DNA from 2 places in the Streptomyces sp. NPDC002835 genome. Region 2 is predicted to be linked to the other one. Evidence: riboswitches for the same ligand, from Rfam matches in the RefSeq annotation. Region 2 holds a riboswitch; the other holds the start of a gene.
What was found. A riboswitch is a leader RNA that binds a small molecule or an ion and turns the genes downstream of it on or off. The one in region 2 is predicted to bind S-adenosylmethionine.
Positions count from the first base shown of each region.

Region 1: another riboswitch for S-adenosylmethionine. It lies ahead of thrC (threonine synthase); the one in region 2 lies ahead of ACWD01_RS35005 (aminotransferase class V-fold PLP-dependent enzyme).

Region 1 is NZ_JBSFUW010000045.1:28,356-35,856, forward strand. It holds gene groL (chaperonin GroEL) at 1-1,339, opposite strand, end outside; gene ACWD01_RS32460 (cold-shock protein) at 1,742-1,945, opposite strand; gene ACWD01_RS32465 (MoaD/ThiS family protein) at 2,355-2,630, opposite strand; gene thrC (threonine synthase) at 2,663-3,967, opposite strand; SAM riboswitch class I at 3,985-4,113, opposite strand; gene ACWD01_RS32475 (glucosyl-3-phosphoglycerate synthase) at 4,296-5,264, shown strand; gene ACWD01_RS32480 (hypothetical protein) at 5,303-5,581, shown strand; gene ACWD01_RS32485 (alpha,alpha-trehalose-phosphate synthase (UDP-forming)) at 5,690-7,147, shown strand.
Region 2 is NZ_JBSFUW010000060.1:15,460-22,960, forward strand. It holds gene ACWD01_RS34990 (hypothetical protein) at 31-273, opposite strand; gene ACWD01_RS34995 (rhomboid family intramembrane serine protease) at 425-1,156, shown strand; gene ACWD01_RS35000 (Lrp/AsnC family transcriptional regulator) at 1,153-1,434, shown strand; gene ACWD01_RS35005 (aminotransferase class V-fold PLP-dependent enzyme) at 1,541-2,938, opposite strand; SAM riboswitch class IV at 3,130-3,247, opposite strand; gene trpD (anthranilate phosphoribosyltransferase) at 3,325-4,389, opposite strand; gene qcrB (cytochrome bc1 complex cytochrome b subunit) at 4,516-6,141, opposite strand; gene qcrA (cytochrome bc1 complex Rieske iron-sulfur subunit) at 6,138-7,214, opposite strand; gene qcrC (cytochrome bc1 complex diheme cytochrome c subunit) at 7,211-7,501, opposite strand, start outside.

The DNA of each region.
Region 1 (7,501 bases), on a different contig from region 2:
GGGCCTCCAGCGCGAGCTTCACGGCGTTGGCACCGGTCGCCTCGTCACCCTGGAGCTCGAGCTTCTCGAAGACCGAGGAAGCCTGGAGCAGAGCCACGCCACCACCGGCGACGATGCCCTCCTCGACGGCCGCCTTCGCGTTGCGAACGGCGTCCTCGATGCGGTGCTTGCGCTCCTTGAGCTCGACCTCGGTCGCGGCGCCGGCCTTGATGACGGCCACGCCGCCGGCCAGCTTCGCCAGACGCTCCTGGAGCTTCTCGCGGTCGTAGTCCGAGTCGCTGTTCTCGATCTCGGCACGGATCTGGTTGACGCGACCCTGGACCTGGTCGCTCTCACCGGCACCGTCGACGATCGTGGTCTCGTCCTTGGTGATGACGACCTTGCGGGCGCGGCCCAGCAGGTCCAGGCCGGCGTTCTCGAGCTTGAGGCCGACCTCCTCGGAGATGACCGTGCCGCCCGTGAGGATGGCGATGTCGTTCAGCATGGCCTTGCGGCGGTCGCCGAAGCCCGGAGCCTTGACCGCGACGGACTTGAAGGTGCCGCGGATCTTGTTGACGACCAGGGTCGACAGGGCCTCGCCCTCGACGTCCTCGGCGATGATCAGCAGCGGCTTGCCGGACTGCATGACCTTCTCCAGCAGCGGAAGGAGGTCCTTCACGTTGCCGACCTTGGAGTTGACGATCAGGATGTACGGGTCGTCCAGGGACGCCTCCATACGCTCCATGTCGGTGGCGAAGTACGCCGAGATGTAGCCCTTGTCGAAGCGCATACCCTCGGTGAGCTCGAGCTCCAGACCGAAGGTCTGGGACTCCTCGACGGTGATGACGCCTTCCTTGCCGACCTTGTCCATGGCCTCGGCGATGAGCTCGCCGATCTGGACGTCGGCGGCGGAGATGGAGGCGGTGGAGGCGATCTGCTCCTTGGTCTCCACATCCTTGGCCTGCTCGAGCAGGGCGCCGGAGACGGCCTCGACGGCACGCTCGATGCCGCGCTTCAGGGCCATCGGGTTGGCGCCGGCCGCCACGTTGCGCAGGCCCTCGCGGACGAGCGCCTGGGCGAGGACGGTCGCGGTGGTCGTACCGTCACCGGCGACGTCGTCCGTCTTCTTGGCGACTTCCTTGACCAGCTCAGCGCCGATCTTCTCGTACGGGTCCTCGAGCTCGATCTCCTTGGCGATGGAAACACCATCGTTGGTGATCGTGGGGGCGCCCCACTTCTTCTCGAGGACGACGTTGCGACCCTTGGGGCCAAGGGTGACCTTGACGGCGTCGGCGAGCTGGTTCATCCCGCGCTCGAGACCGCGCCGTGCCTCCTCGTCGAACGCGATGATCTTGGCCATGTGAAGTGGTCCTCCCGGACTGGGGTGGATTGCTTCGGATCGCATCCGGCGCCCGCGACGGACGGCCTGCGCGCCATGTGGTTCCTTGCCCCACCCGGCCCGCGGACCTCACCGACTCGATCCAAGTTCTGTCACTCTCACTAGGAGAGTGCTAACGCAATGATTAGCACTCGACCCCCGAGAGTGCAAGCGCCTTCGAAGAAGGCTCCTTGAGGGGCGGTGGTCGGTGGGGGCACCTCCCAGGCGAAGTTCTGGGGGAGGGTGGGCACAAGCGCCTGTGGACAGCGCGGCGTCGACGCGCAGGCGTCCGGACACGCGTGAGGGGCCCGCATCCCGGTGACCGGGAGGCGAGCCCCTCATGCGTGAGTGCGTCGGTGGCCGAACGCGCCTGGATCAGTTGGATCAGACGGCGAGCTTGACCATGTCAGCCTGCGGACCCTTCTGGCCCTGCGAGATCTCGAATTCGACTCGCTGACCTTCTTCAAGGGTGCGGTAACCGTCCATCTGGATCGCGCTGTAGTGGACGAAAACATCCGCACCACCGTCGACCGCGATGAAGCCGTACCCCTTCTCCGCGTTGAACCACTTGACGGTGCCCTGAGCCATGCCTAACTCCCCTATTACTGGCCCTTGCGCAGGACCGCACTTCGCGGACCCGGGTCATATCTCCACCCCAGCAGGAGGGGTGTGCGCCGGAACGCGTCGACCGCGGCTGAATGTATCTGCCCAACTGCCCTCTGCAACAGGTCAATCGGACGAGAAATCTGGGCAGGACCGAACGGCCGATCCATCTGATTCCATGGAATTCCGGGGCAAGTCGGGCCCGGCAAAAGGCGCCTAAGTGGCAATTCGATCACGTACTTTGGCCGCATTCTTGCGGAACTCGGAGCATTCACGAGCAGCCGGCGGAGGGGGCTTCCCAGACTCTACCGCGCTCAACCATGCAGAATTGCCCCCTCCGCTTCTGGGGCGGAGAGGGCAATCAGGTAACTGCGGGTAATTCCCTGGGGAGAGATCAGCCGCCGGCGACCGCGGGGATGATCGACACGCCCGCACCCTCCGGCGTGGCCGTCTCCAGACCCTGCTCGAACCGGACGTCGTCGTCGTTCACGTACACGTTGACGAACCGGCGCAGCTTGCCCTGGTCGTCCAGGACGCGGGCCGCGATGCCGGTGTGGTTCTTCTCGAGGTCCGCGATGACCTCGGCGAGGGTCGCGCCCTCCGCGGCGACCTCGGCCTGGCCGCCCGTGTACGTACGGAGGATGGTGGGGATGCGGACGTTGACGCTCATGTGTGCAGCCTTCCTTGGGTCTCGGGCGGGTCTCAGCGGTCCAGGCCGGCGTCGCGGAACGCGTCCAGGCTCGGGCGGATGACGGCGGTCGCCTGGGAGGTCTCCGCGACCGCGTCGAGGGTCTTGAGGCCGTCGCCGGTGTTGAGCACGACGGTGGTGAGAGTCGGGTCGAGGACGCCCGCCTCGATCAGCTTCTTGGCCACACCCACGGTCACGCCGCCCGCCGTCTCGGCGAAGATGCCCTCGGTACGGGCCAGCAGCTTGATCGCGTCGACGATCTGCTCGTCGGTCACGTCCTCCACCGCGCCGCCGGTGCGGCGGGCGATGTCCAGCACGTACGGGCCGTCGGCCGGGTTGCCGATGGCCAGCGACTTGGCGATGGTGTCCGGCTTCTGGGGACGCACCACGTCGTGCCCGGCCTTGAAGGCGGCGGAGACCGGCGAGCAGCCCTCCGCCTGGGCGCCGAAGATCTTGTACGGCCTGTCCTCGACCAGACCGAGCTTGATCAGCTCCTGCAGCCCCTTGTCGATCTTCGTGAGCTGCGAGCCCGACGCGATCGGCACGACGAGCTGGTCCGGCAGCCGCCAGCCGAGCTGCTCGCAGATCTCGTACGCCAGGGTCTTGGAGCCCTCCGCGTAGTACGGGCGGAGGTTGACGTTGACGAAGCCCCAGCCCTCGCCCAGCGGGTCGCCGATGAGCTCGGAGCAGAAGCGGTTGACGTCGTCGTAGTTGCCCTCGATGCCGACGAGTTCGCCGCCGTACACCGCGGCCATGACGACCTTGCCCTGCTCCAGGTCGTGCGGGATGAACACGCAGGAGCGCAGACCGGCCCGCGCGGCGGCGGCGCCGACCGCGCCCGCGAGGTTGCCGGTGGAGGAGCAGGACAGGGTGGTGAAGCCGAAGGCGCGGGCGGCCTCGAGGGCCTGGGCGACGACGCGGTCCTTGAAGGAGTGCGTCGGGTTGCCGGAGTCGTCCTTGATGAACAGACCGCCGGTGACGCCCAGTTCACGGGCGAGGTTGTCGGCCTTGACGAGCTGGGTCCAGCCCGGGTTCAGGTTGGGCTTGTCGGCCACGTCGGCGGGGACGGGCAGCAGCGGGGCGTAGCGCCAGATGTTGGCCGGGCCGGCCTCGATCCGCTTCCGCAGCTCTTCGGGGCTGCCGCTCGGCAGGTCGTATGCGACTTCGAGCGGCCCGAAACACTCCGCACACGCGAAGATGGGGCCGAGTTCGAAACGCTGTCCGCATTCCCGGCACGCGAGGGCGGCGGCGGGGCCGAGGTCCACGGAGGTGGACGCGGGGGCGGAGGTGCTGGTGCTTGCGACGGTCTGCGCAGCCATGATGGCGAGGCCCTTTCTCCTCATCTTCCTTGTGACGCATTTCGCCACAAGACGGAATTGGCACCTTCCCCACCGTTGACCTCGCGGTCGGCGGGAGGGTTGCCGGGGCTTCAACGGGCCGTTCCCTCTGCCCCTCTGGATGAGCGGTATGGCTCCGGACGTGCGGTCCGGGCGTTTGTGTGCGTGGACCCCCCGAGATGCGAGGGTCGTTCGCGTTGTTCAAGACTGTAACCGAAGCCCCGGACGGTTGAGATAGTCGTCCGAACCGCGAGATGGATCACAGACCACTGTTCACCGCCTGTTTGCCGACTGCCGAGGGAGACCCGAAGTGCTCGATGAGGTGGCCCGCTGGCTGAGCCGACGCTCCTGGTCCGCGTCCGACCGCTCCCTCGACCGGCTGATATCCGCCAAAGTCAGGCGGGGTACGACGGTCAGCGTCGTGCTTCCCGCGCTGAACGAGGAAGCGACGGTCGGCGACATCGTCACGATCATCCGCCGCGAGCTGATGGAGAACGTCCCGCTCGTCGACGAGCTGGTCGTCGTCGACTCCGCGTCCACCGACCGCACGTCCGAGGTCGCCGCGGCCGCGGGGGCCCGGGTGGTCCACCGCGACGCGATCCTGCCCGGCCTGCCCGCCGTGGCCGGCAAGGGCGAGGTGCTGTGGCGGTCGCTCCTGGTGACCGGCGGCGACATCGTCTGCTTCTGCGACTCGGATCTGCGCGACTTCTCGCCGGACTTCGTCTCCGGCATCGTCGGGCCGCTGCTGACCGAGCCGGAGGTCCAGTTCGTCAAGGCGATGTACGACCGCCCGCTCGGCGGTGGCGCCGGGCCCGGCCCCGACGGCGCGCCCGCCCAGGGCGGACGGGTGACCGAGCTCGTGGCCCGGCCGCTGCTCAATCTGCACTGGCCGCAGCTGGCCGGCTTCGTCCAGCCGCTCGGCGGCGAGTACGCGGCGCGGCGCTCGCTGCTGGAGCGCCTCCCGTTCCCGGTCGGCTACGGCGTGGAGCTGGGCCTGCTGGTCGACTCGCTGAACCTGGTCGGCCTCGACGCGCTGGCCCAGGTCGACGTCGGCACCCGCAAGCACCGCCACCAGGACGGGCAGGCGCTCGGCAGGATGGCCGCGACGATCTACCGCACGGCGCAACTGCGGCTCTCCCGGCCGCACTTGGTACGTCCGTCGATCACCCAGTTCGACCGGGTCGAGAACGGCTTCGCCCCGCGGACCTACCAGGTGGACACGGAGGAGCGGCCGCCGATGCTCGAGATCAGTGAGTACGCGGCGCGTCGCGCGGCATAAGCGAGACCTGCCGGTCATTTTGCCTACATTTCCGACATATGGGACTCATCGGATTTCTTGCTCCGGCGCGCGGCAGGCACCGCAGGCCCACGCCCCTGGCCGCGCACGACCGGCTGACCCGGCTGCTCGGCGTACTGGCCGTCACGACCGCCGCGACCCTCGGCCCGGCGACCCCCGCGACGGCGGCGAGACAAGTGGAGATGGCCCGCACCGGCGCCACGACGGAACAGCTCTGGCTCCTGGGCGGCATCGCCCTGAGTCTCACGGCCGCGGGCCTCGTCGCCCTCGCCGCCACCCGCGGCCGCCGGGACCCGTGACGGGACCGCGCGGGGGGTGCGCCGGCTGTCCCGGAGCCGCCGCGGCCCCTGCCCGGAACCGGACGTACGCATGTTTTAGCGGCAGCGGTACGGGCTAGGGTTCGGCACATGGTCTCCGACGCAGCCCAGATCCTCGTCGCGTCCAACCGCGGCCCAGTCTCGTACGCGCTGAACGAGGACGGAGAGCTCGACGCCCGCCGCGGCGGTGGAGGACTCGTCTCCGGCCTGTCGGCCATCGGCTCGAACGCCAGGTCGCTGTGGGTGTGCGCGGCCCTCGGCGACGGTGACCGCGAGGCCGTGCGGCGCGGGGTCGGCGAGCCCGGCGTACGGATGCTGGACATCCCCGCGGCCGTCCACCACGACGCGTACAACGGCATCGCCAACTCGGTGCTCTGGTTCGTCCACCACATGCTCTACCAGACGCCCCTGGAGCCCGCTTTCGGCCAGGAGTTCCGGCGGCAGTGGGGCGCGTACCGGCTCTACAACCGGGCGTTCGCCGAGGCGCTCGCCGTGGAGGCGGCCGACGACGCGGCGGTGCTGGTGCAGGACTACCACCTGGCGCTGGTGCCGGGGATGCTCCGCGAACTCCGCCCGGACCTGCGGATCGGGCACTTCTCGCACACCCCGTGGGCTCCCCCCGAGTACTTCGCGATGCTCCCGGGCGACATCGCAGAGGAGCTGATGCTCGGGATGCTCGGCGCGGACCGGCTCGGCTTCCTGACCAAGCGCTGGATGCGTGCCTTCCAGAGCTGCGCCACCACCGTACTGGCCCCGTACGACGGGACGTCGGTGTGGCCGAAGGACAACGAGCCGGCCTTCGAGTTCCACATGGAAGGCCGCGGCCGCCACCGGACCCGGCTCGGGGTGCACGGGCTCGGGGCCGACGCCGACTTCCTGCGTGAGCGCGCCGCGCGGCCCGACGTCGAGGAGCGCCTGGCCGCGCTGCGGGAGCAGGCGGGCGAGGGCCGGCGGACGATCGTCCGCGTCGACCGCACCGAACTGTCCAAGAACATCGTGCGCGGGCTGCTGGCCTTCCGGGAGCTGCTGGAGCAGCGCCCCGAGTGGCGCGAACGCGTCGTGCACATCGCGCTCGCCTACCCCTCCCGCCAGGACCTCGCGGTCTACCGCGAGTACACGGCCGAGGTCTCCCGCGTCGCCGACGGGATCAACGCCCAGTACGGCACGGACGGCTGGACGCCGGTCGTCGTCCATGTGAAGGACGACTTCGCCCGCTCACTGGCCGCCTACCGGATGGCCGACGTCGTCCTGGTCAACCCGATCAGGGACGGGATGAACCTGGTCGCCAAAGAGGTCCCCGTCGTCACCGACCTCGGCTGCGCCCTGGTCCTGTCCCGCGAGGCCGGCGCCCACGAGGAACTCGGCGACGACGCCCTGACCGTCAACCCGTACGACGTCAGCGGCACCGCGGCCGCACTCCACGAGGCCCTGACGATGTCCGCCGACGACCGCGCCGAACGCTCCAAGCGCCTGGCGGCGGCAGCGACCGCGCTGCCGCCGCGGCAGTGGTTCCTCGACCAGCTGAACGCGCTGCGCGAGGACGGCTAGCCGAGTCCGGGGTCGCGCTGGCCCACCTCGTGGCGGTCACCGGATCCCGCCCGGTGAGCCTCCCCGATGGCCCCGTCGCCGAGTTGCTCGGCCACGCCGTCGGCCAGTGCCTCCCCACCGGGCCCGGGGCCCGGTCGGTGGAGCTGGCCGGCCCGGGGATCCGCACGCCCCGGCCCCGCCCCGACGTCCTCCTCGTTCCCCGCCACCCGCTCACCGGCGCACCCTGGCGGCCACCCGGCGACGAGGGCGCCGTGGTGCCGCTGGACAGCGGGGTCTGGGCGTACCTCGCCCACCCGTGCGAGACCTCGCCACTGCCCGCGACCGGGGCGCTCCCGAAGGATGTCCTGCGCGACG
Region 2 (7,501 bases):
TCACCCCTACCACCCGTACGGGCCGTTCCTTCAGGAACCGGCGCCCGGCCTGTCCACCAGCTCGATCTGGTCCACCGCGTTGCACCACCGGCAGCGGACCGACTCGATGGTCTCACTGACCACCTCGCGCTCCTCCACCTTCGGCTCTCCCGCCAGGTCCAGATGGACGTACTCGACGACCTTGGAGGAGCGGGTGACGTCGAAGCGGGTCAGATTGCCGCAGAGCGTGCAGCGCCACCTGGTGTCAGCGGTCGGCGAGGGAACCGTCGTCATCGTGCCGTCCTCATGTCTCGTGCCGAGTGCGGGTACCGCGGTGCGCCGTCGAACTGCGGATGTACTGCCTGTAACCCTACGGCCTCGCCGGTCCCCGATGTCGCGGCGAGGCGCTCTGTACCGTTCAGTCCTGCTACGCCATGCTCTGTCCATGATCAGTCGGTGGGGCACGGCCCGGGATGCGGTAAGGAACGCGGCGGCGGGACCCGCGGTCACGTACGGCCTGATCGCGGTGTGCTGCGCGATCTTCGTCATCAGCCCGATCTCGGGCCTGAACCCCTCGTACGGCACGGGCGACCGGCTGCTCGCGGCCCAGGCGGCGTACTTCGAGCGCTGGGGCGTGATCCCCGCGGAGCTGATGACCGGTTCCCCGGGCGCCCTGCTCACCCCGCTCACCGCGCTGTTCGTGCACGGGAGTTGGCTGCACCTGCTGGGGAACATGCTCTTCCTCTTCGTCTTCGGCGCGATGGCGGAGGAACGGATGGGACAGATGCATTTCCTGCTGTTCTACCTCTGCGCCGGCTATCTCGCGCTGCTGGTCTACGCAGCGGTCAACGCCGACTCCGCGCAGACCCTGGTGGGCGCGTCCGGGGCGATCTCCGCCGTGCTGGGGGCGTTCCTCTTCCTCTTCCCGAGGGCCCGGGTCACCAGTCTCTTCCCCTTCCTCTTCTTCCTGCCGCTGCGCTTCCCCGCCTGGGCGGTGCTGATCTTCTGGTTCGTGCTGCAGTGGCTGGCGGCCAGGGGTGCGGGCAGCGGGCCGGGCGTGGCCTACCTGGCGCATCTGGTGGGGTTCGGGGTGGGCTTCGTCTACGCGTGGGGCCGCTACGGGCGTGGGACTAGAGTGAACGCATCTTCAGCGACCGAGGGAGAAAGCCAGCCATGATCACCGCGATCGTGCTCATCAAGACCAGCGTGGACCGTATCCCCGAGATCGCCGAGTCCATCGCGGCGCTGGACAGCGTCAGCGAGGTCTTCTCCGTCACCGGCACCTACGACCTGATCGCCATGGTGCGCGTCGCCCGCCACGACGACCTGGCGGACGTGATCCCCGGCCGGATCAGCAAGATCCCCGGCGTCGAGGGCACCGACACCCATGTCGCCTTCCGCACCTACTCCCAGCACGATCTCGAGGCCGCGTTCGCCATCGGCCTGGACGCGTAGCCCGGAGCCCTGCGCCCGCCGCGCACGGGGTGCGCGACGGACACAGGTTCGAAGAGTGCCCCGGGCGGCGGCCCGGAGATGACCACCCCCCGATCCGCGGCCCCGGTCAGCCGCGGTCGGGCACGCAGCGCCCGTCCTCGGTGCGGTACTTCCACTGAGCGCCGTCGCGGACCAGTTCCTTCACGGCGCGTACGAAGCGCTCCACGTGCTCGTCGGGCGTGCCCGCGCCGAAGCTGACGCGGATGGCGCCCCGTGACCTCTCCCCCGGCTCCGCCTCCGGCGCGCCGCACTCGCCGACGTCCTGCGGGTCGCCGCCCAGCAGGGTGCGCACCAGCGGGTGGGCGCAGAACAGCCCGTCCCGTACGCCGATGCCGTACTCGGCGGACAGCGCGGCGGCGAAGTGCGAGCTGTTCCAGCCGTCCACCACGAAGGAGAGGACGCCGACCCTCGGGGCGTCGTCGCCGAACAGCGACAGCACCCTGACCTCGGGCACCTCGGCGAGTCCTGCCCGGACCTCGGCGAGCAGGCGCTGCTCGCGGGCGACCAGGGCGTCGAACCCGGCCTCGGTGAGCGCCTTGCAGGCGGCGGCGATCGAGTAGACACCGATCACGTTCGGGGAGCCGGCCTCGTGCCGTGCGGCGCTCGTGTGCCACTCGACGTCCACCCCGCCGTCGGCCCGCCGCGCCACCGCGCGCGAGGCGCCACCGCCCGCGAGGTACGGCTCCGCCTCCCGCAGCCAGTCCCAGCGCCCGGCGAGCACACCGGAACCGAACGGCGCGTACAGCTTGTGCCCGGAAAAGGCGACCCAGTCGACGTCCAGCTCCCGGAGCGACACCGGGTGGTGGGGCGCCAGTTGGGCGGCGTCGAGGACGATGCGGGCGCCGTGGGCGTGGGCCGCGGCCGCCAGTTCCCGCACCGGCCACAGCTCACCGGTGACGTTCGACGCGCCGGTGACGCAGACCAGCGCGGGCCCGTGCGGGTCGCGTCCGGCGAGTGCGTGCTCCAGCGTGCGGACGGCCTCGCCGTGTGTACGTGGCGCGTCGAGGTACGTCACCCGGGCGTGCCGCCACGGCAGCAGGGAGGCGTGGTGCTCGGTCTCGAAGACGAACACCTCGCACCCGGCCGGGAGCGCGGCGGCGAGCAGACTCAGCGAGTCGGTCGTGGAGCGGGTGAAGACGACCTGGTCGTCCTCCCGGCAGCCGAGGAACTCGTGCACCTGGACCCGGCTGTTCTCGAACAGGTCGGTGGAGAGCTGCGAGAGGTACCCGGCGCCGCGGTGCACGCTGCCGTAGTAGGGGGCGTACGCGGCGACGTCGTCCCAGACGCGCTGGAGCGCCGGGGCGCTGGCCGCGTAGTCGAGGGCCGCGTAGGTGACTTCGCCGCCGGTGACGAGCGGGACGGTGACGTCCCGGCCGAGGACCGGCAGCGGGGCGCGGCGGGACAGGTCGGTGTCGGCGGCGGCGTCGGCGACAGCGGTCTCGGCGGTGTTCGGGTACGCGGACATGGCGGTATCTCCCAGCAGGATGCGGCGAATCGGCTTCAGGGACCCGGATACGGGTGTTCCCCGGCACACGGCGGCGCCGTGCGGAGGGTGATGAAGAAGGGGCTGAGACGCCCTATCGCATTCGCTTGCTCACGAGACTGCTCCCTTGAGGACCAGGACCCCAGGGACACGGCGTTCGACGACGCCGCGGGGGTCCGCGCTTGCCACAGACCTCGCTGCCTGCGGCCTGGTCTTCACCCGGGGCACCCCGCCACGGACGGAGGGTTGCCGGACAGCGGGCCGGGGCCGTAATCGCTGTCACTCATGACCTTGGGAGGCATCCTGCCACACGTCGCGCACAGCGCAAGGGAGCGGTCCGCGATACGGACCGCTCCCTTCCGGAGCCGTTACGCGTTGCTGGCCGCCACCCAGCGCTCCAGCGCCGCCCTGGCGTCCCCGGAGTCGATCGACCGGGCGGCCCGCGCCATCCCGGCGGCCAGCTGCTCGTTCAGCGTGCCGTCCGTCGGCTCCAGCGCGGCCAGCGCCGCCGCCGAGTTGAGCAGCACCGCGTCCCGTACGGGCCCGGTCTCGCCGGCCAGCAGCCGGCGCGCCACGTCGGCGTTGTACGAGGCGTCCGCGCCGCGCAGCGCCTCGACGGGGACGAGGTCGATGCCGATGTCCCGCGGGTCGAAGGCCTCCTCGCGCACGGCTCCGTCCCGCACGACCCACACCCGGGAGGTGGCCGTCGTGGTGAGCTCGTCGAGGCCGTCGTCACCGCGGAAGACCAGGGCTGACGAGCCGCGCTCCGCCAGCACGCCGGCCATGATCGGGGCCATCCTGGCGTCGGCCACGCCGGTGGCCTGGGCCCCCACCCGGGCCGGATTGGTGAGCGGGCCGAGGAAGTTGAACGTCGTGCGGATGCCCAGCTCCTTGCGGGCGGCGGCGACGTGCCGCAGCGCCGGATGGAACTTCACCGCGAAGCAGAAGGTGATGCCCGCCTGCTCGGCCACCTCCGCGACCCGCTGCGGGGTCAGCTCCAGATTGACGCCGAGCTTCTCCAGGACGTCGGAGGCGCCGCTCGCCGAGGACGCGGCGCGGTTGCCGTGCTTGACGACCTTGGCGCCCGTACCGGCGACCACGATCGCGGACATGGTGGAGATGTTGACGGTCTTCGCCCCGTCGCCGCCGGTGCCGACGATGTCGACGCATCCGCCGGGCACCTCGATCAGATTGGCGTGCTCGTACATCGTCCGCACCAGGCCGGAGATCTCCTCGACGGTCTCGCCCTTGGCGCGCAGGGCCACCGCGAAGCCGGCGATCTGGGCGTCGGTGGCCTCTCCGCTGAGGATCCGGTCCATGGCCCACGCGGTGGCGTCCGCGCTCTGGTCACGGTTCTCGAGGAGGGCGTTCAGCACGCTGGGCCAGGAGTGTGCCGCCACGCTGTCGCCGCCGCCCGGGGTCACAACGTTCATGGTCCGCTCCTGGGGTCCACAAGCCGATAGGGGATGGCTCCACCCTATCCAGGCGCCGGACACGGCGAAGGGCCCCGTCCATCGAGTGGACGGGGCCCCGCGCTGTGGCGACGTGTCGGTCGGGGATCAGTGGTGGCCGTGGCCGCTGGTGATCTCCTGGTACTCCTCGGTCGTCGGCTTGGGAATCTGGTTCGCCTCGCCGTAGTAACCCTTGCTGAGCTTGGCGCGCAGCTTCTCGGTGCGCTTGACCTTGCGGCGCACACCGTTCTCGTCGACCTCCGGGCCGATCTCGGCGGGCTTGTACTGCTCGTGCGCGGTCAGCTTGTACCGGTCGCCCTGCGCCAGCGGCTCGTGGACCTCGACGAACTCACCGTGCGGCAGACGCTTGATGATGCCGGACTCGCGTCCGTGCAGCACCTTGTCCTTGTCCCGCCGCTGCAGACCCAGACAGATCCGCTTGGTGATGACGAACGCGAGGACCGGCCCGACGAAGAACGTGATGCGCACGAACCAGGTGATCGCGTTGATCGACATGTTGAAGTGCGTGGCGAAGATGTCGTTTCCGCCACCCAGCAGCATGATCACGTACGCGGTCACCCAGGCGACGCCCAGCGCGGTGCGCGTCGGAGCGTTGCGCGGACGGTCCAGGATGTGGTGCTCGCGCTTGTCGCCGGTGATCCACGACTCGATGAACGGATACACCGCGAGCACCCCGAGCATCAGCCCGAAGAGGACCAGCGGGACGAAGACACCCAGGGCCAGGGTGTGGCCCCACAGGTTGATCTCCCAGCCTGGCATCACCCGGACCAGCCCCTCCGCGAAGCCCATGTACCAGTCGGGCTGCGCGCCGGTCGAGACCATGTCCGGCCGGTACGGGCCGAGCGCCCACACCGGGTTGATCGTGAACATCGCCGAGATCATCGCGATGACGCCGAAGACCAGGAAGAAGAAGCCTCCGGCCTTGGCCATGTACACCGGCAGCAGCGGCATGCCGACGACGTTCTTGTTCGTCCGGCCGGGGCCCGCGAACTGCGTGTGCTTGTGGTAGAAGACCAGGATCAGGTGCGCCACCACGAGGCCGAGCATGATGCCCGGCAGCAGCAGGATGTGGATCGAGTAGAACCGCGCCACCATGTCGTGGCCGGGGAACTCGCCGCCGAACAGGAACATCGAGATGTACGTGCCGACGACCGGAGTCGCCAGGATCGCGCCCTGCGTGAAGCGGACGCCGGTGCCGGAGAGCAGGTCGTCCGGGAGCGAGTAACCGGTGAAGCCGGTGAACATGCCCAGGACGAAGAGCAGGAAGCCGAACAGCCAGTTGAGCTCACGCGGCTTGCGGAACGCGCCGGTGAAGAACACGCGCATCATGTGCACGAACATCGCCGCGAGGAAGATCAGCGCGGCCCAGTGGTGGATCTGCCGGATGAGCAGACCACCGCGGACGTCGAAACTGATGTCCAGCGTCGAGGCGTATGCCTCGGTCATGCGGATGCCCTGCATCGGCACGTACGAGCCGTGGTACTCGATCTCGTTCATGCTCGGGTGGAAGAACAGCGTCAGATACACACCCGTGAGGATGATGATGATGAAGCTGTAGAGCGCGATCTCACCCAGCATGAAGGACCAGTGGTCCGGGAAGATCTTCCGCATGTTGGCCTTGGCCAACGAGTAGATCCCGAGCCGGCCGTCCGCCCAGTCGGCGACCCGCTCACCGGCGGGCGCCTTCCGCTTGTTTTCGTCGATGGTGCTCATCCGCGCTCCCAGAAGGACGGACCGACGGGCTCTTCGAAGTCGCCGAGCGCCTCGAGATTGCCCTCCGCGTTCACACCGATCCGCAGCTGCGGAAGCGCGTGACCGGCCGGACCGAAGATGACGCGGGCGCCGTCGGAGAGGTCGAAGGTGGACTGGTGGCACGGGCAGAGGACGTGGTGCGTCTGCTGCTCGTACAGGCTGATCGGGCAGCCGACGTGGGTACAGATCTTCGAGTAGGCCACGATGCCCTCGTGGGACCACTCGAGCTCGCGCTGGTCCTTGATGTCCTCCGGCTGGAGCCGGACGATCATCACGGCCGCCTTGGCGATCTCCGTGTTGAAGTTGTGGTCGTCCTCCCTCAGGCCCTCGGGCATGACGAAGGTCAGCGAACCCACAGCGACGTCCTCGGGACGCAGCGGCTCATTGGTGTTCATGTTGATGAGCTGCTTGCCCCTGGCCCACAGGGTGGTGCGGAGCTTGTTCTCCGGCATCGGGCCGAGCTCGCGCAGCAGCACCACACCGGAGAGCGGCACCATGGCCAGCGCGCCGAACATGGTGTTGCGGATCAGCTTGCGCCGACCGATCGCGGACTCCCTGGCGCCGTCCGCGAAGTCGGCCATGACCTTGGCCTTGACCTCGGGCGGGGCCTCGATCGCGTGCCGGTCGTCGGCGACCTCAACGTCGGACATCAGGGTGCGCGCCCAGTGGACGGCGCCGGCGCCGATGCAGAACAGCGCGAGGCCCAGCGTCAGGCCCAGCGAGAAGTTCAGCGCGCTGATGTGCCCGAACGGCCAGATGTAGACGATCTTGTCCACCGGGAAGATCACGAAGGCGGCGATGAAGCCGACCGTCGAGAGCATCGACAGGGTGAACAGGAAGGCCACGGTGCGCTCGGAGCGCTTGGCGGCCCGTTCGTCGAGGTCCTGGATGCGCGGCTTGTGGGCCGGCAGTCCCGGGTCGGCGAACGGATCGTCCGGGCGCTGGGCGACGGCTGTGCTGCCACCGTGTGCCGCGTCGTGCGCGGCGCCCTGCTCTGCGGGCAGGTTCTCTTCTGGAATGTCTTGGCTACTCATGACTTCTTGGCCTTAGCGGTGTGGGCCGCGACCCAGACGGCAACAGCGATCAGCGAACCGAGACCGAAGATCCAGCCGAACAGACCCTCACTGACGGGGCCCAGGCCGCCCAGCGCGAAACCGCCGGGGCTCGGCGTGTCGTCGCTGTTCACGGTCGTGACGTACGCGATGACGTCCCGCTTCTGCTGCTCGGGCAGTGTGGTGTCGGGGAAGGAGGGCATGTTCTGCGGGCCGGTCTGCATGGCCTCGTAGAGGTGCTTCGGGCTGACGCCCTCCAGGTCCGGGGC